3 regions of the Streptosporangium sp. NBC_01639 genome follow, and region 3 is predicted to be linked to each of the others. Evidence: riboswitches for the same ligand, from Rfam matches in the RefSeq annotation. Region 3 holds a riboswitch; each other region holds the start of a gene.
The links. Region 3 has a riboswitch for S-adenosylmethionine ahead of OHA77_RS22065 (aminotransferase class V-fold PLP-dependent enzyme). Riboswitches for the same ligand answer to the same signal wherever they lie in the genome.
Positions count from the first base shown of each region.

Region 1 (10,399 bases), 2.7 Mb from region 3:
GGGTGCTCACGTCCCTATCCGGACGTCGTAAGCACTGTTGGGGGTGCCGGAGACCGGCTCGAAGGTGAGCCCGGTGACCCCGGAGCCGTAGGCGACCTGGTCGGCCGGCACGTAGAGCGGGAGGAGCAGTGCCTCGTCGGTGACGAATTTCTGCACCTTGGCGTAGAGCTTTTTGCGCTCGGCGGCGTCGGAGCCGGCCGACGCCTCGTCGAGGAGGCGCTCCAGCTCGGCGCTCTCGTAGTGGGTGCGGTTGATCGCGGCACCCTTCGGCAGGATCAGGTTGAGCGCCGCCCCGGCGTCGGTGTCGCCGCGTGAGTTCTCGAAGACCTCGTACTGGTTGCCCTCGTAGGCCTTCAGCGCGGTGCCCTGGTCGACCAGCCTGACCTGGAAGTCGATGCCGGCGCTCTGTTTCACCGCGGCCTGGATCGCCTGGGCGAGGATGTCGCGGCGGTCCCTGACGAACGGGGCCGAGGCCACGGTCCGCACGGTCAGCCGCTTGCCGTCCTTGACCCGGAAGCCCTCGGCGTCGCGCTTGTCCCAGCCGGCCTCGTCGAGCAGCTTGTTGGCCCGCGCCGAGTCGTCGCCGAAGGTGTTCTCCAGTGAGGCGTCGTAGAACTGCGGGCTGCCCTGTCCGATGATACTCCAGGCCCGCTTGGCGGTGCCCTGGTAGACCGAGTCGAGCACGGTGTCGACGTCGACGGCGTCCCGGAACGCCTGGCGGATCCGCTTGTCGTCGAACGGGGGGTGGGAGACGTTGAAGTAGTAGGAGAAGGCGCTGCCGGAGTTGAGGCTGGTCTCGAACCTCAACCGGGAGTCGGCCTTGATGAGGCCGATCTCGGTGGCCGGCACGCCCTCGATCACCTGGACCTGGCCCGAGGTGAGCGCACCGACCCGGACCGCCGCCTCGGGCAGGAAGCGGTAGGTCACCTCCGACAGGTACGCCGGGCCCTGGTGGGCCGATCCGGCGGGCGGCCAGTTGTAGTTCGGGTTGCGCTTGTAGTGGACCTCCTGGCCGGGTGTGAACCGGTCGAGGATGAACGGCCCGGTGCCGACGACGTCGACGCCGCCGGCCTTGAGGTCCTTGGCGTTCTTCAGCGACTTCGGGGAGACCTGACCGGCGTAGGGCGAGGACAGGAAGTCCAGGAACAGCCCGTCCGGCGCCTTCAGCGTGACCTTGAGGGTGTGCGTGCCGGTCACCTCGGTCTTTCCGAGGTTGCGGAGCTGGATGGCGGCCACCGCCGCGTTGTAGCCCGGCACGAGGAACTGGTCGAGGTTGGCCTTCACCGACGCCGCGTCGAACTTCTCCCCGTCGTGGAAGGTGACGTCGTCGCGGAGCTGGAAGGTGTAGGTCAGGCCGTCCTTGGAGACCTTCCAGGACGTGGCCAGCCATGGCAGGAACCCGCCGTCGCCGCTGCGGGCGATCAACGAGTCGAACTGGTTGTGCACCAGCAGGCGGGCCTTGTTCTGGCCCCACTGCTGGGGGTTGAACGTGGTGGGCTGCGTCTCCACCGCCCAGGTCAGCGACCCGCCGTCACCGCCGCCGGCCGCGGCCGTCGGGGACTGCGCCTCGGCTCCGCAGGCCGTGATCGCCAGCACCCCGGCCAGGGTCAGGACACCCCATCTCACCTTCACGCTCTTCTCCTCAACGACTCGGACGGCTCGAACGGCTCGAACGGCTCAGGCGGCTCAGGCGACATGTCTGATCTGGGTGGTGACGGCCTCGGACAGCACGAGTCGGGCGAGCGCGTCGGCGTGCCGGAAAAGCGGGGCGTTGAGCCCGGGCCGGGCGAATCCGCCGGTGGCCCGGCCACCGGCGACCCACGGGCCGAAGGCGAATCTGCGGGGGTGGGGGGCGTCAGACCGGTCCAGCACGCGCCGGTCGGCGGGCCGGACCTTCAGCAGCCCGGAGTCCTCGCCGGCCTCGCCCCGGTCACGGAGTGCGGAGATCAGCGGATCGGTGGCCCGGCTCACGCTGGGTGCGGGCAGCCGGGCCTCGATCAGGGTCCTGGCCGCCACCCCGCCGGGGACGGTGGGGCTGTGGGCCCACCAGCTCCGGTCACGGTGCTCGACCCTCAGGTCCGCGCCGAGGAAGGTGACCACGCCCGCCGCGGCGAGCGCCCGCAGTTCCTCCAGCCGGGGACCGGGCGGGCCGCTGGCGAGGTAACTGAAGAAGCCGTGGAACCACGGGTCGGAGACACCCAGCTCGGCGAGGACGCCGTAGACGGACAGCAGCCCGAGGATCATGGCGTGGTCGGCGCTGTGCGCCGGGTCGGAGCGCCGCTCCAGGTCGGCGCCCAGGTAGCCGTTCATCCATCTGCGCAGTCCCGCCGAGTCGCCGAACCGCATGCGCTCCAGCGGGCGATCCAGCCGATCGAAGTCCAGCCGGTCCAGGTACCGGGGTACGGCCCTGCGGATCAGTGCCCGCATCCCGGCGCTGCGCCACTCCTCTGCCGCGTACGCCTCCTCGAACTCCGCCCAGCTCACCCGGGACCGGCTCGGATGGGCGGTGATGAGCTCGTGGTAGTACGCGAACCCCAGTTCCTTGGCGACCAGCGGCCACACGTCCCGGCGGAAGGTCCACGGCCCCTCGCCCAGTGCCGCCGCGGTGAGGAAGCGCGGCACCGGCGGGCGGGCGCCCCGGAACGGGTATCCGGTCTTCGCGTGGTACGGCACACCGCGGCGCGACCCCATCTGCAGCAGCGGCTCCCGGCCGCTGGGCAGGTAGACCAGTTCCCCGTCGTACTCGCGGACGAAGCGGCCGCCGCGTCCCGAGGTGAGCAGCACCATCAGGTCGACGGAGGCCAGCCCCATGCCCCGCACGATCACCGGTTCACCGGCGGGCACCTGATCCAGGTCGAGGTCGGCGGTGTAGCCGGTGGGCAGGTAGAGCAGCCCGTCGCGACCGGCCACGCCCGCCAGCTGCCGCTCCTGCCCGGTCGGGGTCACGTCGCCGTTCCCCTGGGCGAGGATCACCGCGTCCACTTCGAGCGTCCGGCCGTTCTCCAGGGTCACCGCCTGCCCACCGGGGATGTCGGTGAGGTCCAGCGCGCGGGTGGCGTGGACGTGGACGCGGACGCCGCGGGGGGCGGTGGTGACCGCACGCTGGAAGACGTGCGACAGGTAGGCGTTCTGGACCGGCCGGGAGGCGAACCTGCCGGGGTCGCCGCCGAGCCACTCGGCCAGCGAGGGGCCGGGGCGGATCGGGCCCCGGCACTGGACCGACTCGTCGGTGAACAGCGTCACGTCGGCCGCGGTGGAGTTCATCCAGAGCAGTTCGGGCTGCTCGGCACGCCAGACCCGGCCGCCGCCCGGCGGGTAGGGGTCGATGACGTGGATGTCCAGCGACGGCCAGTCGAGCAGGTCGGCGGCGTTGGCGCAGATCCGCTCCACCAGGCAGGTGCCCGTCGGCCCGGCTCCGACGACGGCGATGGCGGCGCTCATGCGGTCCCCCCGCCCGGTGACGCGGCGGTCCTCTGCGGCGGCTTCATACGGCGGCTCTGCGGTGCGGCTCGTCCCAGTCGGCGTGGAGCGGGGCCACCCGGATCCGCCAGGCGGCGGTCTCCGCGGCGGCGGGGGCCGTGATGGCGGTGAAGTCGGTGTTCTCGCGGAAGGCTGGGTGCCGGTAGAGGTCCCTGGCGTAGGCCCAGAGGTTGGGGAAGGCGGTCAGCGGGCGCTCGCTGATCCCGGCCGCCGGATTGTCGCTCAGGTCGAAGCGGAGCAGCGTCGGCCAGAGCCGCACGTCCGCCTCGGTGATCCCCGAGCCGAACAGGAACCTGCGGTCGGCGAGCCGGGCGTCGAGCTCCTCCAGGAAGGAGATCACCGCCCGCCGCGCCGCGCCGTACTCCGCCTCGGTGGTGGCCGAGGCGATGCGGCCCGCCGCCGTGTTGGCGTATTCGTAGATCCTGACGTTGAGCGCGTCGATCTCCGGGCGGAGCTCTTCGGGGTAGAGGTCGACGTCCGGGTCACCGCCGAACCGGGTGCCCAGGTCGATCGTGATGTCGGGGAAGTCGTTGCTGACGATCCGCCCGGACGTCCTGTCCCAGAGCGTCGGCACCGAGACATGCCCGTCGAACCCCGGCTCGGTCGCCTCGTAGGCCTCGCGGAGCGTGGCGAACCCGTTCACCGGGTCGGCTCCGCGCCGCTCCCGGAACGCCCAGCCGCGACCGTCGCGCTCGTCGTCCACATAGGACAGCGAGACCACGTCCTGTAGCCCTTTGAGGGATCGCACGATCGCCGCGCGCTGCGCGTAGGGACAGACCGCCGCGACGTAGAGGTGGTAGCGCCCGGGTTCGGCGGGGAACTCGCCGGTGCCGTCCACGGTGATCCGCCCCTGGAAGGGGTAGCGCGGACCGGGCCGGCCACCCGGCCGGTAACGGCCGTAGGTGTCGAAGTCCACGGGACCGGCATAGGTAAGTGTGATCTCGGACATGTGCTGCTCCCAGGCATGCCTCGGTGACCCGTTGAGGGGTCCGCGCTTGCGGCACGCCCACCGTGCCGCCCGGTCTTCCCCGGGGGCACCCCGCCGCGGCGCGAGGGTTGCCGGTCAGTGAGCCGGGGCTCTGCACTGACACTCTTAACCTAGTTAGAAGGTAGGAAATGCATAGATCTCTGTCAAGCCTTATTGTCGGGGGATGTCGCATGAAATGGTGAATGTGATCTATCGGAAATACGACGGCTCGCTGCACTGGAACCATCGGGCCCGGCTGCTCGGCGAGGACGAGCACGGCGTCTGGACGGGCTGCCCCGCGGGGACCACCGGCAGCAAGGGCACCGAGCCCCCGATCACCTGGCAGCACGCGTTCGTGCTGCTCCTCCCTCGCGACGCCTGGTGGACGGCCAACTTCAACGCCGCACCGAACAAGACCGAGATCTACTGCGACATCGCGACGGTGCCCCAGTGGAGCGACGGCCAGGTGACCATGGTCGACCTCGACCTCGACGTGATCCGCATGCGGGACGGCCGGATCATCCTGGACGACGAGGACGAGTTCGCCGAGCACCAGGTCCGCTACGCCTATCCCCCGGACGTCATCGAGAACGCCCGCACCACGGCCGCCCGGCTCATGAAGGCCGTCACCGCGGGTTCCGCCCCCTTCGGAGCCGCCCCCCACTGGCTCTCCCAGGTGACCTGAGAGCCGCGCAGACGCCTACAGCGGCGGGAAGTCGGGGGCGCGGCGTTCGACGAAGCTGGCCACCCCCTCGGCGAAGTCCGGGCGGCCGAACGACTCGGCCATCAGGCGCACGGCGGCGGTCTCCGCCGCCTCCATGGTCCGGCTCCCGTCGCCCCAGACCTGACGCTTGATCACGGCCATCGACGCCGGGGAGCTGTGCGCGACCAGTTCGCGGGCGTACGCCCGGACCTCCGCCAGCAGGTGCTCGCCGGGCACCGACCGGTTGACCAGGCCGAGCTCGTAGGCCTCCGCACCGGTGAACGTGCGACCGGACAGCAACAGGTCCATGGCCCGCACCTGACCGGCGAGCCGGGGCAGGATCCACGACAGACCGTATTCGGCGATCAGGCCGCGGCGGGCGAAGGCGGTGGTCCACTTGGCCTCGTCGGCGGTGAAGACCAGGTCGCAGACCAGGGCGTGGACCATGCCGAGCCCGGCGCAGGCGCCGTTGACGGCCGCGAGGACCGGCTTGCCGATCGTGGTCGGGAAGGTGGGGGGCCGCCTGTCCGGCTCTCTCTCGTAGGAACCGTCCCGGATGGCGTCGAGGGTCTGGAAGTCGGCGCCGGCACAGAAGCCCCTCCCCGCTCCGGTCACCACGATCACCCGGACCTCGGGGTCCTTCTCGGCCTCGGCCAGCAGGTCGAAGTAGCGCCGCCCCATCGCGTCGGTCCACGCGTTGAGCCGGTCCGGGCGGTTGAACGTCAGCGTCAACACGCCCCGGTCGACAGACGACAGCACCAGATCCAGCATTTCCCGCCTCCTTGCCCGCCTCCTACCGAATCATGTTCTACATCTTCTCCGCAACGCCCCTGCCGACACGGGTCCGCGACCGATCGGCCGAGGCCCCACCCGGATCCGCCGTCAGCCCCGGCGGGCCAGCACCCTGGCCAGCGCCTCGGCGACGTCGGAGGCGCCGGCCGGATCGTCCATCAGCATCGACTGCCGCAGCCAGACCACCGTCCGCGAGGCGGTTTCGGCCGACGGGCAGGGCTCGACCCGGGCGCCCGCGTCCGTCAGGGCCGCCATCGTGCCGAGCGGCGGATAGCCGCCCTCCAGCGGCACCCCCTCGGCCGCCATCGCGGCCAGCAGGAACTCCCGGTCGACGGGGGCGTTCACCCGCAGCATGAGCAGATGCCGGGAGTCCAGGGTGGTCCCGGGCGGCTGCGGCACCACGGTCACCGGAGGCCCGCCGTCTCCGGACCCGGCCGCCGGGAGCGCCGGAAGGCGGGCGAGCTCGCGCTCCACCGCCACGCAGAACGCGTTCCGCCGCGCGATCTCCTCTTCCAGCCGGTCCAGCCAGGGCAGCAGCAGGGCCGCCTGGATCTCGGTCAGCCGCAGGTTCCAGCCGACCTCGGGATGGCCGTACCACTGACCGCCGATCCGCCGCCCGAGGTTGCACACCGACCAGATGCGGGAGTGGACGTCCTCGTCCCGGCAGACGATCATGCCCCCCTCTCCCGCGGTCATGGCCTTGCTCGACTGGAAGCTGAACACCCCCGCGTCACCCAGGCCGCCGACCGGGCGGCCCCGGTAGGCGGCGCCGTGCGCCTGTGCGCTGTCCTCCACGACCGCCAGGCCGTGCCGTACGGCCGACGCGGTCAGGCCGTCCATGTCCGCAGGGCTGCCCGCGAGGTGGACCGGCATGATCGCGGCCGTCCTCGGGGTGATCGCCGCCTCGACGGCCGGCACGGACAGGTGCAGGTCCACCGGGTCGACGTCGACGATCACCGGGGTCGCCCCGGTCAGCAGGACCGAGGTGGCCGAGGCCACGAAGGTGTACGCCGGGACGATCACCTCGTCCCCCGGCCCCACGCCGAGGCCGCGCAGGGCGGCGAACAGCCCCAGGGTGGCGTTCCCGACCGCCGTGCCGTACGACACGGCGGACCGGGCCGCGAACGCCGCCGCAAGCTCGGCGCAGCGGGATCCCTGGGTGGCTCCCCAGTTTCCGCTCTCCAGCACTTCGCCGACCAGCTCGCGCTGCGCGGGAGAGAGCGGAGGCGGCCAGGACGGCCAGGGCGCGGAGCGGACGGGGGTTCCCCCGTCGATGGCGAGTTTCATCCGTTTCCTTCCAGCGGGGAGATCCCGGCCCTCGGTGACGGGGAGGACGGGAGGGTCAGGCGGTCGCCCAGGACGCGAGCGAGGTTACCGCCCAGGATCAGGTCGCGATCGACCTCGGCGAGCGGCGCCAGGGCGACCCGGCCGAGCCCGGCACGCAGGTCCAGGAAGCAGGCGTCGGAGCCGTAGACCACCCGCTCGGGCCCGGCGAGCGCGGCCAGACGGGAGATCCAGCGACCGGTGATCTTCGATCCGCAGACCTCCAGCAGCACCGACGGGTGGTCGGCCACCAGCCGGGCCGCGCGGGTGAAGCCGTACGACCACAGGCCGGTGTGGCCCATCAGCAGCGGCACGTCCGGGTGGCGCGCCGCCACCGTGGCGAACTGCGCGGGATCGCCCCAGGGCGAGTCGGTCTGGCTGTGCGCGAGGACCGGCAGCCCGAGGGCGAAGACCGGCTCGTAGCGCGGGTCGTCAAGGCGGCACTGGTGCACGTCGGGGTGGAGCTTGACGCCCCAGGCCTCCGGCCGATCGGTCAGCGGCGTGCGGTGGTGCGGGTTGTAGACCTGCCAGACTCCGAACCTGCCGGGATGCGCCGCCGCCGTCTCGAAGGCGCGGCGGTTGCCCGCCACCGCGTCCGGCCCGACACCGAGCAGGTCGCTGACGCCCATCGCGGCGATGCCGAGCCGGTCCATCATCGCGGCCAGCCCCGCGGCCGAGGGGTCGGGGATGAGGAAGTCGGGCCAGGCGCCGACGTGTCCGTGGGCGTCGAGGATCACAGCAGCCTCCGCAGGGTGCCCGAGGCGATCAGCGCCACCTCGGCGGGCGTGAGGTCGAGATGGTCGAGGAGGAACCGGGGCCCGCAGTCGTCGAGCACCGGCGCGCCGGTGCCGAACACCAGCCGGTCCGCGCCGTACCGCTCGGCCAGCCACTCGACCCCGCGCTGGGTGTTGACCGTGCCGATCTCCAGCCAGAGGTTCGGCAGCTCGGCCATCAGCTCGGCGACCGCGCGCAGCCGCCGGTAACCGGGATTGAGCAGGAGCACGCGCAGGTGCGGGAGCGCGGCGGCCAGGGTGCGGAGCCGCTCGGGCGAGGTCTCCTCCAGGTCGACGGCCACCGTCAGGTCGCGCCCGGCCATCGCCTCCAGCCAGCGCAGCGCGACGGGGCCGGTCAGCTCGAACCTATGCCTTTCCGGGCAGAGTCGCACGAACCTGACGTCCCAGGCGAGCACCTCGTCCAGGGTCGCCGGGGCGCTCGCCCCCGGCACCCCGGGGACCACCACCGGCACCGGGATCAGCCGGGGATCGTCGAGGGCGAACAGAGCCTCGTTCCCGGCCGACGGGTCGGAGTAAAGGCTGAGGGTGTGGGTGACGCAGGCCGCTTCGATCCCCAGCCGGTCCATGTCCGGCCGGGGATCGGCGGGGAGATCGTCGAACGGCACGGGCCCGACCAGGCGCCAGGCGTCGACCACCGACAGATCCGTCAATTTCGGCACGGACCGAAATCTTCCCAGACGGATAAACGCGCGTCAATGCCTTGACCGGCATGCCAGAGAAAGGCTTATGGACATTACGGCTAGGGCCGTTATACCTTGCGCCCGACCCAACTTCTCGGAGGCACGCATGATCCCCCCACGCACGATCCCCCGCCGCCGGTTCCTCCAACTCGCCGCGGGATCGGTCGCCACGGGCGCCGTCTCGGCGGCCGTCCCGTCGGCGCCCGCCCACGGAGCCACGGGCGAACCCGAGGGGACGCTCACCGACCTCGGCCCTGCGAGCGTCACCAGCGCCCTGGGAAACGCCGAGTTCGCCGGTGGCGTCCTCTACGCCGCCACCCGCGGGCTCTCCCCCAACGCGGTGGGCTCCTACGACCTCGCCGCGGACGCGGTCACCGCCCATTTCGACATCCCCACCGGCATCGGGGTGTGGGCGATGTGCGCCACCGGCACCGACGTGTACATCGGCACCCACGGAGGCGCCTCCGACCTCTACCGGCTCGACACCCTCACCGGTACCGTCACCAAGGCCGCCGGCTACTCCGACGACTACATCTGGGCCATGGCGGCCTCGCCCGACGGCAAGGTCTACATGGGCCTGTCGCCGACCGGCCGGGTGGTCGAGTACGACCCGGCCGCCGGCACCAGCCGTGACCTGGGTGTCGCGACGCCGGGCGAGCAGTACGTGCGCAGCGTCGCCGCCGACGACACCACCGTCTACGCGGGGGTCGGCGCGCATGCCCACCTGGTGGCGATCGACCGCGCCACGGGCGCGAAGCGGGAGATCCTCCCGGCCGAGCTCGCGAGCCGGGACTTCGTGGCGAGCATGACCCTCTCCGGGACCCACCTCGCGGCGGGCATCTCGTCGTCCGGCGAGGTGCTCGTGCTGTCCACCTCCGACCCCGCCGACCACCGGATCCTCAAGGCGACCGCCCCGGGGGAGAAGTACGTGACCTCGGTGGTCATCCACGACGGCTACGTCTACTTCGCCGGCCGGCCGTCGGGTGCCCTGTACCGGTGCCCGCTGTCCGGAGGCGAGGTCGAGTCGCTCGGCGTGGCCTATCCCGAGGCCGCCACCCATCGGCTCCTGGTCCACGACGGCCGCGTCTACGGCATCCAGGACGGCGCGGTCTTCGTCTACGACCCGGCGACCGGTTCACTGGAGTACCGCAGCCTCGTCCAGCGCGGCTTCCGGGCCGCGCCCGAGCAGCCGATGTCCGTGCACTCCGACGGCCACCACGTCTACGTGGGCGGGAAGGGCGGCGCCGACATCCACGACGTGGCCGCGGGGACCCGTACCCGGCTGGGCATCCCGGGCGAGCCGAAGACGGCGCTGACGCTCAAGGACACCACGTATCTCGGCGTCTACACCCAGGGGCTGCTCTACGCCCACCGGCCCGGCGAGAGCTCGGCGCGGCTGCTGGCCCGGACCGGCAACCAGCAGGACCGGCCACGCGACCTGGCCTATGACACCCTGACCGGGCTGATCGTGATGCCCACCCAGCCCGAGCCCGGGCACATCAACGGGGCGCTGTCGCTGTACTCCCCGCGCACCGGCGCGTTCGACACCTACCGGCCGGTCGTCGAGCGCCAGAGCGTGTACTCGGTAGCCACCCGGCTCGGCACGGCCTACCTCGGCACGAACATCCAGGAGGGACTCGGTCTGCCGCCGGTGACCACC
Region 1 covers NZ_CP109272.1:2,152,432-2,162,830, forward strand. The annotation lists gene OHA77_RS09600 (ABC transporter permease) at 1-10, opposite strand, end outside; gene OHA77_RS09605 (ABC transporter substrate-binding protein) at 7-1,632, opposite strand; gene OHA77_RS09610 (FAD/NAD(P)-binding protein) at 1,687-3,441, opposite strand; gene OHA77_RS09615 (glutathione S-transferase C-terminal domain-containing protein) at 3,485-4,429, opposite strand; SAM riboswitch class IV at 4,467-4,579, opposite strand; gene OHA77_RS09620 (DUF402 domain-containing protein) at 4,632-5,132, shown strand; gene OHA77_RS09625 (enoyl-CoA hydratase-related protein) at 5,148-5,921, opposite strand; gene OHA77_RS09630 (DegT/DnrJ/EryC1/StrS family aminotransferase) at 6,033-7,229, opposite strand; gene OHA77_RS09635 (amidohydrolase family protein) at 7,226-8,002, opposite strand; gene OHA77_RS09640 (amidohydrolase family protein) at 7,999-8,718, opposite strand; gene OHA77_RS09645 (hypothetical protein) at 8,846-10,399, shown strand, end outside.
Region 1: linked by a shared signal. The riboswitch ahead of OHA77_RS09615 (glutathione S-transferase C-terminal domain-containing protein) and the one ahead of OHA77_RS22065 (aminotransferase class V-fold PLP-dependent enzyme) in region 3 are both predicted to bind S-adenosylmethionine.

Region 2 (10,399 bases), 260 kb from region 3:
CAAGCCGGTCAAGCAGCTCGTGGAGGCGGTGTGGCCCAAGCTGACCCCCCAGCAGGTGCTCCACCGTCTCTTCAGCGACCCCGAGTTCCTCGCCGCCGCCGCCAAGGACGACCTCACCGCCGACGAGCAGGCCCTGCTGCTGTGGGCGAAGCCCGCCAAGTCCTTCCGCTCGGCGAAGTGGTCGGCGGCCGACGGCGCGCTGATGGACGAGCTCGGCGACCTGATCGAGCGGACCGCCGTCCTGGGGCACCTGGTCGTGGACGAGGCCCAGGACCTGTCAGCCATGCAGCTACGCGCCCTCGGCCGGCGCTGCCGTACCGGGTCGGCCACCGTGCTGGGCGACCTCGCCCAGGGCACCACGCCCTGGTCGGCCCGCTCCTGGACCGAGGTCCTCACCCACCTGGGCTTCGAGGACGGCGCGGTCACCGAGCTCACCCTGGGCTTCCGCGTCCCCCGCGAGGTGCTCGACTACGCCGCCCGGCTGCTGCCCGCCGTCGCCCCCGATCTGGCTCCGCCCCGGTCGCTCCGCCCCGGCGTGGGCTCGCTGTCGGTACGGCCGACGCCCGAGGCGACCGCGTCCCTGGTGGAGGCGGTGCAGGAGGCGCTAGCCCGCGAGGGCTCGATCGGGGTCATCGTCCCGGACGCCTCGGTCGCAGCCGTCTCGGCCGCCCTGGCCGCCCTGGACCACCGCGTGCTGAGCCCCGACTCGGTCACCGAGCACCGGCTGCTGGTCATCCCGGCGACGCTGGCCAAGGGTCTGGAGTACGACCACGTCATCGTGGTCGAGCCGGCCGACATCGTGGACGCCGAACCTCGTGGCCTGGCCCGCCTCTATGTGGTCCTGACCCGGGCGGTCACCTCCCTGACCGTCCTGCACACCCGGGAGCTCCCCGCCCAGCTCCGCTGATTCTCCGTCTCTGGGAATCGGCGACCGGCACGGGCGGAGCGAGGACGTCGAAGCGCTGCTGACCTTCCGGCTCGAAACCGCCGAAGGGACCGACCGGCGACGATCCGGCCAAGGTGGTCGCGCTCATCGAGTGCGACCCCGAGGCGGTCCTCATTTCTCATCGCCGAGTTCGACGGGGAGACGACCGGCGCCCGATGCGGCAGTGTCCCCGGCATCTCGCATGCCCGAGAGCCTCCTTCCTGCTCGCAGACTCCCCGCCTACGACCACCGCATGCTCTCCGGGATCCTTACGACGCCTGAGCGTCACACGGCAGCCATGCCCGTGTGCTCCTCTACCGGCGAGATCGCAAACTCTGGGGTGGATCCGACCAGCCCTGCCCCTGCCCCCGGGACGAGAACCCTGAGGGGTGCGGACGGCCCTTCGACCTGCGGATCTTGGCCAGCAAGGTGCCACTCTGGGAAGAGCCGCCTCCGGTTGCGACCCCGAAAGGTTCATCACCGACGGTGATGGTGGCGACGACCTCGTTGATCGCGGTGTCGATCACTGACACACTGTCCGCCCCCAGGTTGGCCACGTAAGCGCGAGCGCAGTTGGGGGAGATCGCAATTCCGAAGGGATTGCGGCCGACCGGGATGGTGGCGACGACCTTGTTGGTCGCGGTGCTGATCACTGACACGCTGTCCGTGTTCAGGTTGGTCACATAGACGTAGATCCCGTTGGAGGCTATCGCGATCCTGAAGGGGTGATCACCGACCGGGATGGTGGCGATGACCTTGTTGGTCGCGATGCTGATCACTGACACGGTGTTGGAGACCTGGTTGGTCACGTAGGCGCGAGTGCCGTTGGGGGAGATCCCGAACCCGAAGGGATTGCGGCCGACGGGGATGGTGGCGATGACCTTGTTGGTCGCGGTGTTGATCACTGACACGCTGTCGGAGTCCTGGTTGGTCACGTAGGCGCGGGGAACGCGGGAAGAGACTGCGACCCTGAAGGGATGATCACCGACGGGAATGGTGGTGAGGACCTTGTTGGTCGCGGTGTCGATCACTGACAGGACGTCCGACGCCGTGTTGACCACGTAGAGGCGGGTGCCACGGGGAGAGACCGCAACCCCGAATGGATAGTCTTTGACGAGGATGGTGGCGATGACCTTGTTGGTCGCGGTGTCGATCACTGACACGCTGTTCGTACCCTGGTTGGTCACGTAAGCGCGAGTGCGACGGGGGGAGAGCGCCACTTCAAGAGGGTTGCGACCGACCGGGATGGTGGCGACGACCTTGTTGGTCGCGGCATTGATCACTGAAACGGTGTCCGACTGCGTGTTGGCCACATAGACGAACTGCCCCGGCTTCGGCTGCGGGGCCGCTGCAGACGGGACAGCCGAAACCGCCGGTATCACCAGCCCGGCCACCACGACCACCACAGCCGCAGACGAACGGATACGAGACCGCCCGTACCCCTGAAACCGGCTCAACGGCTTCCGATGGTGATTCTCAGTCGCGTTTCTCATCCAACGTCGCAGCACCAGAACCTCCATCGACACCACAGGGTTCCTGTTCTATAGCTGCGCGACCTCGCGTACTGGAAAACGACGCACTGACTTGAACCTTCACGGCCGCCCGCCCTGTCCATTCATTGCCCGACGGAGGTGGGGACGGCCAGAATCGACATGAAACCAAACGTATCCGGCCCCTATCGACTCTTACCGTTCCGGCCAGTCCCCACCGGGCTGGTGAACGGTGTGGCGGGACGGACAACGACGAGTGACCGGCGCTACCTTCGGTGAACACGCAAAAGAGGCGGCCCCGGCACTTCGGGGTCGCCTCTTCTACGTAAAGCGGCTGGACTTAGAAGTCCATGTCGCCGCCGCCCGGCATGGCGGGAGCGGCTCCTGCCTTCTCGGGCTTCTCGGCGATGACGGCCTCGGTGGTGAGGAACAGCGCCGCGATGGACGCCGCGTTCTGCAGCGCGGAACGCGTCACCTTGGCCGGGTCGATGATGCCCGCCTCGAACATGTTGACGTACTCGCCGGTGGCGGCGTTCAGACCCTCACCGGGGGTGAGGTTGCGCACCTTCTCCACCACGACGCCGCCCTCGAGGCCGGCGTTGACGGCGATCTGCTTCAGCGGCTCCTCAAGAGCCTTCCGCACGATCGCGGCACCGGTGGCCTCGTCGCTGGTGAGCTCCAGCTTGTCGAAGGCCTTGGCACCGGCCTGCAGCAGGGCCACGCCACCGCCGGGGACGATGCCCTCCTCGACGGCCGCCTTGGCGTTGCGGACGGCGTCCTCGATGCGGTGCTTGCGCTCCTTGAGCTCGACCTCGGTCGCCGCGCCGGCCTTGATGACGGCCACGCCGCCGGCCAGCTTGGCGAGACGCTCCTGGAGCTTCTCGCGGTCGTAGTCGGAGTCGGTGTTGTCGATCTCGGCGCGGATCTGGTTGACCCGGCCGGCGATCTGCTCGGCGTCGCCGGCACCGTCGACGATGGTGGTCTCGTCCTTGGTGACGATGACCTGGCGGGCACGGCCGAGCTGGTCCAGGGTGGTGGACTCCAGCTTGAGGCCGAGGTCCTCGCTGATGACCTGGGCACCGGTCAGGATGCCGATATCGCCCAGCATGGCCTTGCGGCGGTCGCCGAAGCCCGGGGCCTTGACCGCGACCGAGCGGAACAGGCCGCGGATCTTGTTGACGACCAGGGTCGCCAGGGCCTCACCGTCGATGTCCTCGGCGATGATCAGCAGCGGCTTGCCGGCCTGCACGACCTTGTCGAGAACCGGGAGCAGGTCCTTGTTGGCGGAGATCTTCGAGTTGACCACGAGGACGTAGGCGTCGTCGAGGACGGCCTCCATACGCTCCGGGTCGGTGACGAAGTAGGGCGAGATGTAGCCCTTGTCGAAGCGCATGCCCTCGGTGAGCTCAAGCTCGAGGCCGAAGGTGTTGCTCTCCTCGACGGTGATGACGCCTTCCTTGCCGACCTTGTCCATCGCCTCGGCGATCATCTCGCCGATCTGCGGGTCGCCCGCGGAGATGGATGCGGTGGAGGCGATCTGCGTCTTCGTCTCCACGTCCTTGGCCAGCTTGGAGAGCTCCTCGCTGACGCGCTCGACGGCGGCCTCGATGCCCTTCTTCAGGGACATCGGGTTGGCGCCGGCGGCCACGTTGCGCAGGCCCTCACGCACCAGGGCCTGGGCGAGCACGGTGGCGGTGGTGGTGCCGTCGCCCGCGACGTCGTCGGTCTTCTTGGCGACTTCCTTGACGAGCTCGGCCCCGATCTTCTCCCACGGGTCCTCGAGCTCGATCTCCTTGGCGATGGAGACACCATCGTTGGTGATCGTGGGGGCGCCCCACTTCTTCTCCAGCACGACGTTACGGCCCTTGGGGCCGAGGGTCACCTTGACGGCGTCCGCGAGCTGGTTCATACCGCGCTCGAGACCGCGCCTGGCGTCCTCATTAAACGCGATCATCTTGGCTGCCATACGGCTAGACCTCCCAAACGCAGGGTGGCTTGCACCGGATCGAGCCGACGCCCGCGACGGCATGTGAACCCGCGACTCCGTTCGGCGGGTCCCATCGTCTCGATCCAGGGTTGGCACTCTCCAACGGGGAGTGCCAACGAACTGTTTAGCACTCTACCCTGCCGAGTGCAAGCGACGGCGCCCTGACCTGCGTCCAGCTTAGGACGGGAACCCGGATTGACAGCGAAGGCCCGGCGCGCCGATGGGGGCGGCGCGCCGGGCCGACACGCAGGAAGATCCGCGCGGACTGCGCTGCCACGGGATCTGCCGGCATTTCCCGACGAATGGACGGAACGGCTGCGTCAGACCGCCCGGACGGATTCCGCCTGGGGACCCTTCTGGCCCTGGGTGACCTCGAACTCGACCCGCTGGCCCTGTTCGAGGGCACGGTAGCCGTCCATCATGATCGCGGAGTAATGGACGAACACATCCTTACCACCGTCGACCGCGATGAAGCCGTAGCCCTTGTCCGCGTTGAACCATTTGACGGTGCCTTGCGCCACTTCCGACTCCTCTTACTGGACTTGAGGACACCGCCCATTCCTCTCGCGAAGTCCTCAATCTTCGAGGCATGGACATCGCCTACGTCGATCGTTATCGACCATACCTGTGAGACACCGTGGGGCAACAGAGTCAATCCGCAGACTGCTTATTTACATGCGCATTCAAGGTCGGAACCATGTTTTGCTGAGCGTTTGTTCAGTCAAAAACCAAATCACGTTCACCAGCCACATAAGTGGACTCGCGCCACAGAACACGACACCCGCACGCGGTCAGACCGGGTGCGGGTGCGGATGGAGGGGTGGTGCGGGCGCTAAGGATCAGCCTCCGGCGACCGCCGGAATGATGGAGATCTGAACGCCGGACGGCGTGGCCGTGTCAAGGTTCTCCGCGAAACGGACGTCCTCATCCCCGACGTAGACATTGACAAAACGTCGAATCTTGCCCGTTTCATCAAGAATGCGCGCGCCGATACCGGGGAAGTCGGCGTCGAGCTTCTGCAGAACCTCGCGCAGCGTCGCCCCCTCTCCGCCCACTTCGGAGGAGCCGTCGGTGTAAGTCCGGAGAATCGTCGGAATCCGCACAGAAACGCTCATAGTTCAGCACCTTTCACAATTTTTAGGCGATAGCCGTACGGAATGCGTCGAGAGACGGACGGATGACGGCGGTGGGACGTGCCTGGTCCGCCACCGCGTCGAGGGTCTTGAGGCCGTCACCGGTGTTGAGGACCACGGTCTCGGCATCGGGGTCGATCCGCCCGGAGGCGACCAGCTTGCGCAGCACCCCGACGGTGACGCCGCCCGCGGTCTCGGCGAAGATCCCCTCGGTCCTGGCCAGCAACCGGATCGCGTCGACGATCTCGGCGTCGGTGACGTCCTCCACCGCGCCGCCGGTGCGCCGGGCGATGTCCAGCACGTAGGGGCCGTCCGCCGGGTTCCCGATCGCCAGCGACTTGGCGATGGTGTCGGGCTTGACCGGGCGGATCACGTCATGACCGGCCTTGTAGGCGGCGGAGACCGGGGAGCACCCCTCGGCCTGAGCAGCGAAGATCTTGTACGGCTTCTCCTCGACGAGGCCGAGCGTGATCAGCTCCTTGAAGGCCTTGTCGATCTTCGTGAGCTGGGAGCCGGACGCGACCGGGATGACGATCTGGTCGGGGATCCGCCAGCCGAGCTGCTCGGCGATCTCGTAGGCCAGGGTCTTGGAGCCCTCGGCGTAGTAGGGGCGCAGGTTGACGTTGACGAAGCCCCACTTGTCGCCCAGTTCGTCCCCGATGAGCTCGGAGCAGAAGCGGTTCACGTCGTCGTAGGTGCCCTCGATGCCGATCAGCTTGCCGCCGTACACCGACGCCATGACGATCTTGGCCTGCTCCAGATCCGAGGGGATGAACACGCAGGCGTCCAACCCGGCCCGGGCGGCGGCGGCGGTCACCGCGCCGGCCAGGTTGCCGGTGGAGGAGCAGGACAGGGTGTGGAACCCGAAGTTGCGGGCCGCCTCCACCGCGATGGCCACCACGCGGTCCTTGAAGGAGTGGGTGGGGTTGCCGGAGTCGTCCTTGATGTGCAGCGAGCGCAGACCCAGCTCGCGGGCGAGGTTGCCAGCGTCGACGAGCTTCGTCCAGCCGGGGTTCATGTTGGGCTTGGTGGCCACGTCCGCCGGGACGGGCAGCAGGGAGCGGTAACGCCAGATGTTGGCCGGCCCCTCGGCGATCTGCTCACGGGTCACCCGCCCGAAGTCGTAGGCGATCTCCAGGGGCCCGAAACACTCGACACAGGCGAAGTCGGGACCGAGATCGTAGCGGGCACCGCACTCGCGACAGGACAGGGCAGCGGCGGGGCCGAAGCGCCGGTTGTGCGTGTCTCCGACACGACCGATCGAGGTGGTGGGGGTTACAGTGCTTGCGAGCGCCATGAAGCGAGGCCTTTCCCTCATCTTCGTCTGCGACCACCCTGGTCACAGACCGGAATTGGCACCTGTCCCGGCCGAGCTCGTCAGATCACGAGTCTGGAACCGGGAGGGTTGCCGGGGCTTCGCAGGGCCGGTCCCTCCACCCCTCTGGATGAGCAAATATTCAGTTAGGACCTGACGAGCAGGTCTTACGCACTCTACCTCGCCTGCACGCCATCCTGACCAGATGTCTCACTCTGCAAGATGCAGCGTGTTACCTGCCGGACAAGTTCGTCGGGGCCGCCGAGTTTCGCACGAACCGTTCGCACCTGCCTGGGCCTGCTCACCTCATACGGCTCCGGCTATCCGACCGTCGCCGTGGGCACCTCGCCCACTTCGGCCGGGGCGTCTCTTCCACCACCGCCGGCCTGCTCTGGCTCTCGTCCGCCGACGGAACGGACGGAGCTCCCGCCGGACGGATGATCGTCGATCGCCCGTCCGGCGGGAGTTCCGTTCCGCGGCCTCCACCGTGATCAGCACCCCGAGACTGCGGTCAGCCGTCGGGGCGACCGCAAGAGGTGGCGCCAGGGTGGGTCATGGCGCGTTGTATGCCAGGGAGTAGGCGCCGGAGCCGCTGAAGGCGGTCACGCGATAGCGGTAGTAGCCGGCCGTGCCGGTGTAGGTGATCTTCTCGTCGGGCCCCGGGCTGTCGGAGGTGGCGACGGTGGCCCAGCTCCGGCCGTCCCACCTCTGCAGGTAGAGGTCGAAGTCAGTGCCGTCGGGGCCGTCCAGGCAGCCGGAGTGGAGACCGCGGGCGGTCGATTGGTAGTAGCGGCTACCCGGCTGGTAGCCGGACTGACCACTGGTCAGCGTACCGGTGACGGTCCTGGAGTAGCCGGTGCAGGCGCCGGGGGTCGTCGTCGGCGGAGGCGGCGTCGGGGTGGCGCCACTGCTGGCCGTCAGGGTCAGTCCGTAGGCCGTGAGGATCTCGCCGACCGGCTGGAAGTAGGTGACGCCCCCGGAGGTGCAGTTCCCGGAGCCGCCGGAGGTGACCCCTTGTGCCTGGTCCACCGAGATGAACGAACCACCCGAGTCGCCGGGCTCGGCGCAGACATTGGTCCGGACCAACTCGGTGATGGTGCCCTGGGGATAGGTGACGCTGGTGTTGCGCTGCTGGATGGTGCCGCAGTGCCAGCCGGTGGTCGAGCCGGACCGGCAGACCGACGCGCCCTCGATGGCATCCCGGGAACCGGCGACGTTCACCGTCCCGCCCGTGCCGTTCTTCACCACCGGCTTGGGCGTCCAGTCGGAAGTCACCGCGACCCAGGAGTAGTCGCTGCCCGGGAAGGACGACCCCCGGAAGATGCCCTGGGGGCTCTGGTTGAAGCCGGTGGTGGTATCGCCCTCCTTACCGCAGTGCCCCGCGCTGACGAAACCGTTCTGGGTCCCCTTGGTCGCCGAGAAGCCGATCGAACAGCGGGACGCCGAGCCGATGTAATAGGCCTCGCCGCCCACCAGGTCGGAGAGCGGCTGGGGCCGCTCGACAGACGACACCACCCGTACAGCGACCGGATCCACATCGGAGGCCTGGATGACATCCTCGGTCGTCGAGGGCGCGTCGGACAGGATGACGACCTTGTTGGTCTTCACGTCGACATAGCGCACCAGCCCGCTGTCGTCGGCGGACAGCGCCGCGTCGACCTCGTCGATGATCGCGTCGAGCTGCGTCAGCGACCGGCTGACCACCTCACCCCGGGCACCCGCGGCGGCGATCTGCGAAAGGTTGTCCTGATCGGTGGTGGCCACCACGAGGGTCTGCCCGAGGTCCCCCGTGAACCAGGAGCCGGCGAATTCGGTGCCGAGCCCACTGCGGAGCCGTTCCGCGACCGGGGTCAGGCGGGTCTCGTTGAGCAGCCGGGCCTGGGCCTGCTCCCTGGTGAGATGGAGATCGCGCTGGAGCGCCTCCAGCATGCCCGGCGGCGGTTTCAGCGCGGCCGGAGCCGCCGCCGTGCCGGCCGACAGGGGGCGGGCGACGGCCGGAGCGGCCGCCAGAACAAGGGCGGTGATCGCCAGAACGCATCCGGTGGTGACGGTATGTCTGCGGGTCATCGGTCTCTCCTCGACCTCGGCTTTCCAAGCAAGAGGGGGGAGAGCGCCGCATACCACTAGTTGATCATGCGATAAGGGCAACACCACCCTAATCCAGCCGTTGCCGATCAAGACCACAGAAGCGACACGCCACGCGGGGCGCGATTTCCAGCGAGGTCCGGCGCCAGCCGGTCCCTGGCCGCTCCGGGGCTTCCTGCCGCTCCGTCAGGATCACCAATCCCAGACATCACCGGGGTGGCCTGGCAAGGAATTGACCGGAGCGGCAGGAGCGATGAAGCCCAGACGGCTTACGGCGTCTTGTACTTCAGGGTGTAGGGACCGGAGCCCACGGAGGAGGTCACCCGATAACGGTAGAAGCCGGCCGCCCCGGTGTAGCCGATCTTCTCGTCGGGCGCCGGACCATCGGAGGTGGCGACGTTGACCCAGCTTCGGCCACTCCACTTCTGCAGGTAGAGGTCGAAGTCGGCGGTGTCGTTGGCGTCCAGGCAGGCGGAGTGGAAACCCCTGGCGCTGGTTGTGTAGTAGCGGGTCGGCTGGTTGACGGACTGACCGCCGGTCAGCGTGCCGGTGACGGTCCTCGGGTAGTCGGTGCAGGCGATCGCGCCCGGTGGGTCGCCGGCGACCAAAAGCGTCAGATCGTAGGCCTTGAGGATCTCGTTGATCGGCTGGAAGTAGGTGATGCCTCCAGCGTTGCAGTCGCCGGAGCCGCCGGAGGTGACCCCTTGCGCCTGGTCCACCGAGATGAACGAACCACCCGAGTCGCCGGCCTCGGCGCAGACATTGGTCCGGGTCATCCCGGTGATGGTGCCCTGAGAGTAGGTGACGCTGGTGTTGCGCTGCCGGATGAGACCGCAGTGCCAGCCGGTGGTCGAGCCGGACCGGCAGACCGACGCGCCCTCGATGGCCTCCCGGGAACCGGCGACGCTCACCGTCCCGCCCGTGCCGTTGTCCACCGCCGGCTTGGGCGTCCAGTTGGAATTCACCGCGACCCAGGCATAGTCGTTGTCCGGGAAGGACGACCCCTGGAAGGTGCCCTGGGCGGTCCGGTTGGCACCAACGGTGGTCCTGCCCGCCGTACCGCAGTGACCTGCGGTGATGAAACCGTTCTGGGCCTCCTTGGCCACGGAGAAACCGACCGAGCAACGGGACGCGGTACCGACATAGTAGGCGTCTCCGCCCACCACGTCCCCAAGGAGTCGGGGTGCTTCGGTGGACTGCACTGCTTGCACCAGGCTCGTGTTCACACCGGTGGCCTCGATGAGATCCTCAGTGGCTAAAGGGTCTGACGTGAGGATGACGATCCTGTTGTTCCGCACGTCGACGTAGCGAACCTTCCCCCCAGCCGTTGACTGCGCTGTTTCGATGACTTGCAGGGCCCTGTCGAGTTCCGCAAGCGGCCGCTTGACGACCTCGCCCCGAGCGCCCGCGGCAATGATCTGGGGAAGGTCGGCGGGGTCGGTGGTGGTCACCACAAGAGTCTGC
Region 2 covers NZ_CP109272.1:5,089,260-5,099,658, reverse strand. The annotation lists gene OHA77_RS23295 (HelD family protein) at 1-907, shown strand, start outside; gene OHA77_RS23290 (beta-propeller fold lactonase family protein) at 1,240-2,445, opposite strand; gene groL (chaperonin GroEL) at 2,756-4,381, opposite strand; gene OHA77_RS23280 (cold-shock protein) at 4,723-4,923, opposite strand; gene OHA77_RS23275 (MoaD/ThiS family protein) at 5,242-5,517, opposite strand; gene thrC (threonine synthase) at 5,540-6,832, opposite strand; SAM riboswitch class I at 6,847-6,987, opposite strand; gene OHA77_RS23265 (S1 family peptidase) at 7,403-8,917, opposite strand; gene OHA77_RS23260 (S1 family peptidase) at 9,205-10,399, opposite strand, start outside.
Region 2: linked by a shared signal. The riboswitch ahead of thrC (threonine synthase) and the one ahead of OHA77_RS22065 (aminotransferase class V-fold PLP-dependent enzyme) in region 3 are both predicted to bind S-adenosylmethionine.

Region 3 (10,399 bases):
ACGGGCCGAGCATCCGGCCCGGCTGCTCCACTCCGATCTTCTGCAGCAGCTCCGAGGACTCCGCGACCAGCGTGACCATGTGGTTGGCCGCGTTCGCCAGGGCCGCGTGGTAGAGCGGGCGGTCCTCGTCCGCGATCCAGACCGGCTCCCCCTCCATCTCGATGACCAGGGCCTCGGCCACCGGGCGGAGCGGGTCGGGGGCGGTGACGCCGTAGGAGATGCCGACGAGCCGGCGGAGGTCGTCGTCCTTGCCGGTGAAGGTCATCACCGGGTGGAGTGCCAGTGGCAGCGCCCCCGCCTTGATCGCCGGGTTCAGCACCGCCAGGCCGTACGCCCCGCTGGTGTGCGCCACCAGTTTGCCCCGCAGGTCGGCGCCGGTGCCGACCAGGCCGGAGACCAGGTCGGGGAGCACGTCGTCGGGGACCGCCAGCAGGACGAGGTCCGCGGCGGCCACCACGTCCTCCGGGCGTGTGGGGGTCAGACCGAGCCGCTCGGCCGCCCGCTCCCTGGAGGAGTCGGAGACCCCGCTGGCGGCCACGATCCGATGGCCCGCACGCGCGAGCGCGGCACCGAGCGCCGACCCGACCCGGCCCGCCCCGACCACTCCGACGGCCAGCCGTGCCGGGCGATCACCTGCGTACATGACGTCCCGTCCTTCGACCACATAGGAGGCTCCATGCCCAGTTGACCAGCGTAACGGGCCCGGAGGTCGCAACCACATGAAGCCACCTGTCCGGAAGCGGCCGGGGAACCCGGAATCCCCACCGGCTGAGGATCCACCCCGCCCGGCGGGCGGAAAGCTGTAGCGTCTGTGGGCGTGTGGCTCACCTGGCGCGCCGCGATGGAGCAAGCGCTCTACGGCGAGAACGGCTTCTACCTGCGTGAGTGTCCCTCGGGGCACTTCCGGACCTCCGTCGGCGCCTCCCCCGTCTTCGCCGAGGCCGTGCTGCGCGAGCTCATCGCGGTGGACGACGCACTCGGCAACCCACCGGCGGTCGACCTGGTGGACATCGGCGCGGGTGAGGGCGAGTTGGCGGCCGGGGTGCTCTCCGCCGCACCGCCCGAGCTGCGCTCCCGGCTGCGGGTGACCGGGGTGGACCTGGCCTCCCGGCCCGCCCGGCTGCCCGGGGAGATCGGGTGGGCCGCGGCCGTGCCGGACGGGATCTGCGGCCTGGTGGTCGCCAACGAATGGCTGGACAACGTGCCCGTGGACGTCGCCGAGCAGACGGCGGACGGCCCCCGCCTGATCCTGGTCGATCCCGCCACCGGCGCCGAACGGCTCGGAGACAGGCCGCAGGAGACCGACCTGGCCTGGCTGTCTTGCTGGTGGCCGATGCGGGCGGTGGGCGAACGGGCCGAGATCGGCAGGCCCCGCGACGAGGCCTGGACCACGGTGATCGTACGGCTGGCACGCGGCCGGGCGATCGCGATCGACTACGCACACCCGGTGGACGACCGCCCGCCGTACGGGACGCTGACCGGCTACCGCGACGGAGCGGCCGTGGCGCCCGTGCCGGACGGATCGTGCGACATCACCGCGCACGTGGCCCTGGACGCCTGCGCCGCCGCCGGAGAGCGCGCCGGAGCCGCCACGACGGCCCTGACCACCCAACGGCAGGCGCTGCGCGCCCTGGGCGTCACCGGGACCCGCCCACCCGTCGACCTCGCCCGCACCGACCCGCGCGGCTACCTCCAGACCCTGGCCAGATCCTCACAGGAGGCGGAGCTGATCGCTCCCGAGGGGCTGGGCGGCTTCGGCTGGCTCACCCAGGACCGGCTCTGACCGATCGCCTCCAGATGAGCCGAATCCATGTGATGCGGCTCTTCCAGGCCCGTCAACCACCACTAGCGGAGACCCGACTACGCGGTGAACCTCCGGTCGTGCGGAAACCCCCGAGGTTCGCCGCGAAATGCCGCCCGGCGGCGTGCCGCCGGGCAAACCCGCGATCAGAGATCTCCGTCGCGGACGCTCTTGAGGAAGTCATGCCAGACCGCCGGGGTGAAGGTCAGCACCGGACCGGACGGATCCTTGCTGTCGCGCACGGCGACGACGCCGGGCAGGTTCGTGGCCACCTCCACGCAGTTGTCACTGCTTCCGCCGCTGTAGCTGCTCTTCCGCCATGTGGCATCAGCCAGGTCAGAGGGTGGCATGGTCGCTCCTTACCGCGACGATGAACGCCGCAGACTCCTCAGGGGACAAGCACACGCGAGCGAGGCGCTCGAACGTCAGCTTAAGGTTCCGTACCTGATCCGTCGCCTCCACATAGACATCCCCGCCTGGACATCCGGTGTAGCCCACGTCTGGATCTTCGGCGTCGAACGACAACAGAGAGAAGGCGCCCTCCAGACCGCAATGCGCACCGACCCGGAGCGGCAGAACCTGAATCGTGACATTGGGCCGATCCACGACGTGGAGGATGTCTTCGAGCTGGCGAGCCATGACGCCGGGCGCTCCGACCGGACGGCGCAGAGCGCATTCATCCATGAGGACGTGCAGCCTGGGCGCCTGCGAACCGAGGAGACTGATCTTGCGTGCCATTCGAGCCGCCACGTACCGCTCCAACTCGGCAGTGACCAGTTTCGGTCGGGCCGTGCAGATGAGCTCACGAGCGTAATGCTCGTTCTGCAGCAGACCCGGCACCAGCAGCGGTTCCCAGGTGCAGATGGCCGTCGCCTCGGACTCCAGCCCGACGTAGGCACCGGCGAACACGTCACTGTAGGCGGTCCACCAGCCGCGACGGCCGGCGTCATGACCGAGCTGGATCAGTCCCGCCTTCATGGACGGGTCCACGCCATACAGATCGCAGGCGCCGGCGATGTCCGTACCGCTGGGCATGGTCCGGGCGTTCTCGATGCGGCTCAGCTTCGCCGTGGACCAGCCAAGCCGCGTGGCCACCTCCTCCAGCGTGAGACCCGCCTTCTCGCGGAGCCCTCGCAATTCACGACCGAGGCGGCGATGCCGCACAGTAGGACCCGTGGAAGCCATGCCGCCAAGTCTGCCTGATTCTGGTCACCTCACGTAAAAGAAAAGTCACGCAAGGTGCTTGCGATCATGTAAATTGCACGCAACACTTTGGGGAATCAACCGATCACAAGAGGTGACAATGAAGCGAAGGCGCACGAGGGGCACTCCGTCATCATTGATGAGCTGTGGTCGGGTCCGCCACGAAGTTCCCCAGCCCCCGAACGGCGTAGACGACTCCTTCTTCGCGTAGCCGCACCAGGACTTTGCGGGCCGTGCCGCGAGCGACACCGAACTCCTGGACGATCTGATGCTCGCTCGGGACCTGCTCATCGACGGCGTAGACGCCCCCGTCGATGCGCTGTTTGATGACAGCCGCAATCTGAACCCACCGCGGCTGGTTAGCGCGCCATTCGATCACCACAGGGATCACCGTAGATCTCCGTGACGAACCTGAGATACCCAGGGAGAACTCAGGTTCACCATGGTGAACCGTAGTGAGGATGCGACAAAAACCGGACCCGCCAGGACGCTTGCGACGCCTGACGGGCCCTTGATCAGGAAAGGCCTCCTGACCCATGACCAACCCTACTGTTCCGGTCCTCGACCGGCAGGCGGTGAGCGGCTGCGGCTGCTTTGCCGACGATCCGCCGATGCCGATGGGATGTGCCCTCTGCGGCCACCCGCCCCACGCCCACGGCTGCCCCGGCCAGGCCGCCGATCACGACTACGCGCAGCCGTCGGGCGCGTTGCTGGCCGAGCGCCTGGAGCTGCGCCATCGGCTCGGCCTGGGCCGGGTCCTGCCCGCCTACCGGCCTCCCGCCACCGTGGCCCCCACCGAAGTGATCCCACTGGTGCCCGCCCAGCGCCGCACCGAACCGCCTGCGCTCCCCGCACCCGCCATATCGGCGCCGGCACCCGTGCCCGCCGCACCAAAACCCGCTGTACCGGCGCCGGCACCCGTGCCCGCCATACCGAAGCCTGCCGCACCGACACCACCCGCACCCGCCGGTACCGACACCACCCACACTGACGCCTGCCGCACCGACGCCGCTGCCCAGGCCGACGCCCCGCCGTGTGCGGCACCCGGCACCCGCGCTCCGGCCCGCTGCCGGCGCACCGCCCTGGCGCGACGACAGACGGCGACCGGCGAAGCGCAGCCCGCGAGCGATCCCCCACCGCCACCGCTCTCACGACGCCGGAACCGCTCCGCCCGCACGCTCATCGCCCGTCTCGTACGGCGCGGCTCAGACGTTTTCGCCCGCCTCGTACGGCGTACCTCAGCCGTTTCTTCCTCACCCCACAGGGCGGGTCCGGCCGGTCGTCGCGAGCGCCGGCCGGACCCTCGACCGGACACAGGAGGTCCGATCCATGGAACACCCTGAATCTGCCGCACCCGCTTCGGCGATCCCCGGTTGGCGGGTGATCCGCAGCGACGCCGGACGCTACTGGGCCAGCCGCGAGGAGCCCTTCGCCGACGACTCGGCCTGGGGCCGTCCGCCCTTCCGCACCGTGGACGCCGACACCTTCGACAGCCTCCGTGCCGAGGTCACCCAGCAGGAAACGGCCGCCCAGGAGGCCTCCGAACACCAGGCCGGACTGTGAACCGGGAAGGCGGCCGGACAAGAGGGAGAGGAGAGGGTGTCGTGATCGGGCGTCCCGCCCGCGTCGTCCTTGACCGGAGCCGATCGCCCTGGAGGGCTGGGAGGTGAACGGGTGACTCAGATCTGCACCTCAAGGGAGGTGAGCCCCCGGATGACGTAGCCCGGCCCCCAGGTCGGCTCGGCGGCGAGCGCCAGTTTCGGGGCCCTGCGCAGCAGCGCGCCGAACGACTCGGCCAGCTCGATCCTGGCCAGCGGGGCGCCCAGGCAGAAGTGGATGCCGGCGCCGAAGGAGATGTGCGGGTTGTCGGCCCGGCCGACGTCGAGGCGGTCGGGGTCGGCGAACACCTCGGGGTCGCGGTTGGCCGAGCCGAACAGCAGCGCCACCTCCGTACCGCGCGGAATGTCCACCCCGCCCACGGTGATGTCCTCCAGCACCCAGCGCTCGAACATCTGCAGCGGGGTGTCCCAGCGCATCAGCTCCTCGATCGCAGTGGGCAGCAGGCCGTGGTCGGCGTGGAGCCGTGCCAGCTCGGCCGGGTTGCGGAGCAGCGACCACCAGCCGTTGCCGGTGACGTTGACGGTGGCCTCGTGCCCGGCGTTGAGCAGCAGCACACAGGTGCCGACCAGCTCCTCCTCGGTGAGCCGGTCGCCCTCGTCGGCCACCAGGGCCAGCGCGCTGATCAGGTCGTCGCCGGGGTCGGCCCGGCGGGCGCGGGCCAGCCCGACGAGGTAGTCGGAGAACTCTCCGGCGGCGCGCACCGCGGTGTGCTGGGCTTCGACCGACGGGCTGAGCTCGTACATCCCGCAGATGTCGGCGGACCAGGGACGCAGCAGGTGCCGGTCGGCCTCGGGCACGCCGAGCATCTCGGCGATCACGGTGACCGGCAGCGGCTCGGCGACCTCGGCGATCAGGTCTCCGCCGCCGCGCTCGACGAATGCCTCCACCAGCTCCCCGGCCATCCGGGCGACCTTGGGCCGGAGCGCCTCGACCATGCGCGGAGTGAACGCCTTGGAGACCAGCCGCCGCAGCCGGGTGTGGACCGGCGGTTCGACATCCAGCATCCCGGCCCGGACCACCCGCCAGAAGGGGTCCTGGAACTCGGGGTCGTCCGGCCTGCCGAACTCGGCGTGGGTGGCGACATGCAGGTAGGAGCGGCCGAGCCTGCGGTCGCGCAGCAGCGCGTTGACGTCGGCGTGCCGGGCGATCAGCCACTGGCCGGTCGGCTCGAAGAAGCTGACCGGCCGCTCCCGCCTCAGCTCGTCGTAGACGTCGTAGGGATGGGCGACGAATTCCGGATTCCAGGGATCAAAGAGCACGTAAACATCGTAATGTTCGCCGCGATCAGCGGGTGGCTCCGCCCCCGCTTGTGAAACGCGGCTCAGCGGAAGTCGTCGACGTGCTCCTCGGCCCACTGGCGGAACGTCAGCGCGGGTCTGCCCAGCAGGCGCTCCACCGTGTCGGTCACCCGCTCGGGCGTGTCCACGAAGGCCCGCCACGCCCGCAGCCTGGCCTCCACGAACTCCGCGTTTCCCCAGGCCGCCGTCAGTTGCTCGCGCGCCACCTCCGGCGGCAGTTCCTCCCACCGCACCTCGCGCCCGATCGCCTCACCGATGATCCTGACCTGGTCGGCCTGGGTGAGCGACTCGGGACCCGTGATCACGTACGCGGCACCCTCATGTCCGTCAGAGGTGAGCGCCTGCACGGCCACCGCCGCGATGTCGCGTTCGTGGATCAGCGATCTGCGAGCCTGGCCGTACGGCATGCGCACGACCCCCTGCCTGATCTGGCCGGCCCAGGCCAGCGTGTTCGTGGCGAAGTCGATGGCCCGCACGAAAGTCCAGGCCAGGCTGGACTTTCTGATCAGCCGCTCGATCTCCTGATGGAAGATGGCGGGCCGCTCTCCGTCCGCGAGGTCGGCCACGTCGGCCGACAGGTACGCGACCCGCTTGGTGTGCCCGGCGATCACTTCCACCACGCGGGGCTCCACCGGAATTCCCGGCCACATCAGATAGACGCCGTCCACATCGCGCAGCGCGGGCTCCAGCGTCTCGGGTGACGAAAGGTCACCGCGTACGGCCTCCACCTCTCCGGGCAGCGCGGCCGTGCCAGGGTCGCGAACCAGCGCGCGTACCTCCACCCCAGCCTTGACCAGCGAGGACACGACGTGCTTGCCTACATTGCCGGTCGCACCGGTCACCAGGATTCTGCTCACGGGTCCGACCGTAGAACCTCAACCGCAGTTGAGGTCAATTCAACGGGTCGCGCCGACGCCATCCGTTCGAAACACGGCTCAGGACTCGGTCTTCTGGTCCGCCTCGTAGCGCTGGTGCAGCTCGACCGGCTGCTCCCCGTTCGTCTTGCTGCGCAGCCGGATGTTCAGCAGCTCCACGGCGAGCGAGAACGCCATCGCGAAGTAGATGTAGCCCTTGGAGATGTGCTGTTCGAACCCCTCGGCGATGAGCACGACGCCGATCAGCACCAGGAACGACAGCGCGAGCATCTTGATGCTCGGGTGCTTGTCCACGAAGCGGCTGATCGGGCCGGAGGCGAAGAGCATCACGATGACCGAGACGATGACGGCCGCGACCATGACGCCCAGTTCGTCGACCATGCCGACCGCGGTGATCACCGAGTCGAGGGAGAACACGATGTCCAAGACCATGATCTGCAGGATCACCGCGGTGAAGGAGGAGGCGACCTTGGCACCGGCGTGACCCGATTTGCCCTCAAGGCTGTCGTGCATCTCGAAGACGCTCTTGCCCAGCAGGAACAGCCCGCCGAAGATCAGGATCAGGTCCCGTCCCGAGATCGGGTGGCTGAAGACCTCGAACAGCGGCGCGGTGAGCTTCACCACCCATGACAGCGCCAGCAGCAGTGCCAGCCGACTGACCAGGGCGGCGAGAAGACCCAGCTTGCGGGCCTTGTCACGCTGCTCAGGCGGGAGTTTCCCGGCCAGGATGGAGATGAAGATGATGTTGTCGATGCCCAGGACGATCTCCAGGCCCACGAGGGTGACAAACCCTATCCAGATCTCCGGGTTGGTCACCCAATCCATCGTCCACTCCTTCGTCAGGCGTCACCGGGGTTACAGCCTCGACGAACGAGAGGCCTCACGAGTTCCTCAATAAGGATCACATCGCGCTCTTTTCGCATTTGCGGAGCCGGGCCAAGAGTCGGTTATAGTTCCCCTGTAGGTCATGAGTGCCAGTGACAAGCCCCGGCTCGCTGGCCGGCAACCCTCGCGTCCGCGGCGGGGTGCCCCGGGTGAGGACCTGGTCCGACACGAGGTGTGTCGGGCAAGCGCGGGCTCCACGCACCAACGCCATGGCTTGGGGTCCGATGACCTCTCAAGGAGCCTTGGCGTGTCCGCATTGACGATCTTCACTTCCGCCGCCGCCGTCGAAACCGCCGAAACGACCGTCCCCGCGACCCGCGTGTCCGACGACCGGCGCATCCCCGCCGTGCTCGGCTCGGACCTGGAGGTCCCGGTCAGGGGAGGCCGGCTCGTCCGCTACGCCAACCTCGACTACGCCGCCAGCGCGCCCTGTCTGGAGCCGGTCAGCGCCGCCGTCGCCGCCGCGCTCCCGGCCTACTCCAGCGTCCACCGCGGTGCCGGATACGCCTCCCAGCTCACCACGGCCCGCTACGAGCAGGCCCGGCACACCGTCCGCGCCTTCGCCGGGGCACGCCCGGACGATGCGGTGATCTTCACCCGGAACACCACCGACGCGACCAACCTGCTGGCCCGCAGCCTGCCCGCAGGCACCACCGCCGTGGTCTTCGACACCGAGCACCACGCCTCGCTCCTGCCCTGGGCCGACGCCGTACGGCTCGCACCCCCCGCCTTCCCCGGCGAGGCGGTCCGCGCCGCCGACGAGGCGCTGGCCGGGATCGACGGCCCCAAGCTGCTGGTCGTGACCGCGGCCTCCAACGTCACGGGCGAGCTCTGGCCGATCGCGGCCCTGGCCCACATCGCGCACCGCCACGGCGCCCGCATCCTCGTCGACGCCGCCCAGCTCGTCCCGCACCGCCGTCTCAACCTGACCGCGCTGGACCTGGACTACGTCGTCTTCTCCGGCCACAAGCTCTACGCCCCCTTCGGGGTGGGCGCCCTGATCGGCCGTGCCGACTGGCTGTCGGAGGCGGAGCCGTACCTGCGCGGCGGCGGCGCGGTGAAGGCCGTCGACGACGACGGGGCCGAGTGGCACACCGACCCCGAGGCCCGGCACGAGGCGGGCACCCCCAACGTCCTCGGTGCCATCGCCCTGGCCGCCGCCTGCGACGCGCTGACCGCCACCGGCTGGACCACGTTGCTCCGCGAGGAGGAGCGTCTCATCGGCCGCCTCCGGACCGGGCTCCGCACCGTCGAGGGCGTCCACGAGCTGGCCCTGTGGGGGCCGGACCACCCCCGCGTCGGCATCGTCTCCTTCGTGGTGGACGGCTTCACCGCCCGCGAGGTCGCCGAGGTCCTCTCCGGGACGTACGGCATCGGTGTGCGCGACGGCAAGTTCTGCGCCCACCCCTTCGTCCGCCACCTCCTCGGCGCCAAGGACGGCGGCTGCGAAGACGTCACCGCCTCCGCCGTCCGCGCCTCGATCGGGATCGGCACCACCACCGAGCACGTCGACCGTCTGGTCGCCGCCCTGCGGGATCTTGTCTCACGGAGCTGACGTGACAGCATGGTCGTATGACTGACCGTCGTGCCACGGGCGCGCCCCGGGAGATCAGCGTGGGCCTCGGCGCCGGGGCGGACGCCGTGCACGCGACGTCCGGCAAGGAGCTGGCCACCGAGGACATGGTCCTCAACATCGGGCCGCAGCACCCGTCCACACACGGGGTGCTGCGGTTGCGCCTCACCCTGGACGGGGAACGGATCAGCGCGGCCGAACCGATCGTGGGCTACATGCACCGCGGTGCGGAGAAGCTCTTCGAGGTACGCGACTACCGGCAGATCATCGTGCTGGCCAACCGGCACGACTGGCTGTCGGCGTTCGCCAACGAGCTGGGGGTCGTGCTCGCGGTGGAGCGGATGCTCGGCATGGAGGTGCCGGTCCGGGCCGTCTGGATGCGCACGCTCATGGCCGAGCTCAACCGGGTGCTCAGCCACCTGATGTTCCTCGGCTCCTACCCGTTGGAGCTCGGCGCGCTCACCCCGGTCTTCTACGCGTTCCGGGAGCGCGAGACCCTCCAGGCCGTGATGGAGGAGATCTCCGGCGGGCGGATGCACTACATGTTCAACCGGGTCGGCGGCCTCAAGGAGGACGTGCCCGAGGGGTGGACGCACCGCGCCTCACGTGCCGTCGCGGACGTGCGGCGGCGGCTGCCCGACATCGAGAACCTGATCGCCGGGAACGAGATCTTCCTGGCCCGCACGCTCGGGGTGGGCGTGCTGGATCGCGAGACGATCATGCAGTACGGCGTGAGCGGCCCGATCGCCCGTGCCTCCGGGGTGGACATGGACCTGCGCAGGGACGAGCCCTACCTCGCCTACGGCGAACTGCCGGTCCGGGTCGTCACCCGGTCGGCCGGAGACTGCCACGCCCGGTTCGAGGTGCTGCTTGAGCAGGTGAAAGTCTCCCTGGACCTGGCCGACGCCTGCCTGGAACGGCTCGGGGGGCTACCGCAGGGGCCGATCAACCAGCGCCTGCCCAAGGTGCTCAAGGTCCCCGAGGGACACACCTACGCCTGGACCGAGAACCCGCTCGGCATCAACGGCTACTACCTGGTCTCCCGCGGCGAGAAGACCCCCTGGCGGCTGAAGCTCCGCTCGGCCTCCTACAACAACGTCCAGGTGCTGCGCGAGATGCTCCCGGGCAACCTGCTGGCCGACAT
Region 3 covers NZ_CP109272.1:4,825,127-4,835,525, reverse strand. The annotation lists gene OHA77_RS22115 (DUF2520 domain-containing protein) at 1-643, opposite strand, end outside; gene OHA77_RS22110 (SAM-dependent methyltransferase) at 818-1,783, shown strand; gene OHA77_RS22105 (DUF397 domain-containing protein) at 1,948-2,151, opposite strand; gene OHA77_RS22100 (helix-turn-helix domain-containing protein) at 2,138-2,986, opposite strand; gene OHA77_RS22095 (GntR family transcriptional regulator) at 3,138-3,386, opposite strand; gene OHA77_RS22090 (hypothetical protein) at 3,541-4,347, shown strand; gene OHA77_RS22085 (hypothetical protein) at 4,334-4,567, shown strand; gene OHA77_RS22080 (cytochrome P450) at 4,684-5,883, opposite strand; gene OHA77_RS22075 (NmrA family NAD(P)-binding protein) at 5,946-6,779, opposite strand; gene OHA77_RS22070 (TerC family protein) at 6,858-7,622, opposite strand; SAM riboswitch class IV at 7,761-7,876, shown strand; gene OHA77_RS22065 (aminotransferase class V-fold PLP-dependent enzyme) at 7,930-9,237, shown strand; gene OHA77_RS22060 (NADH-quinone oxidoreductase subunit D) at 9,255-10,399, shown strand, end outside.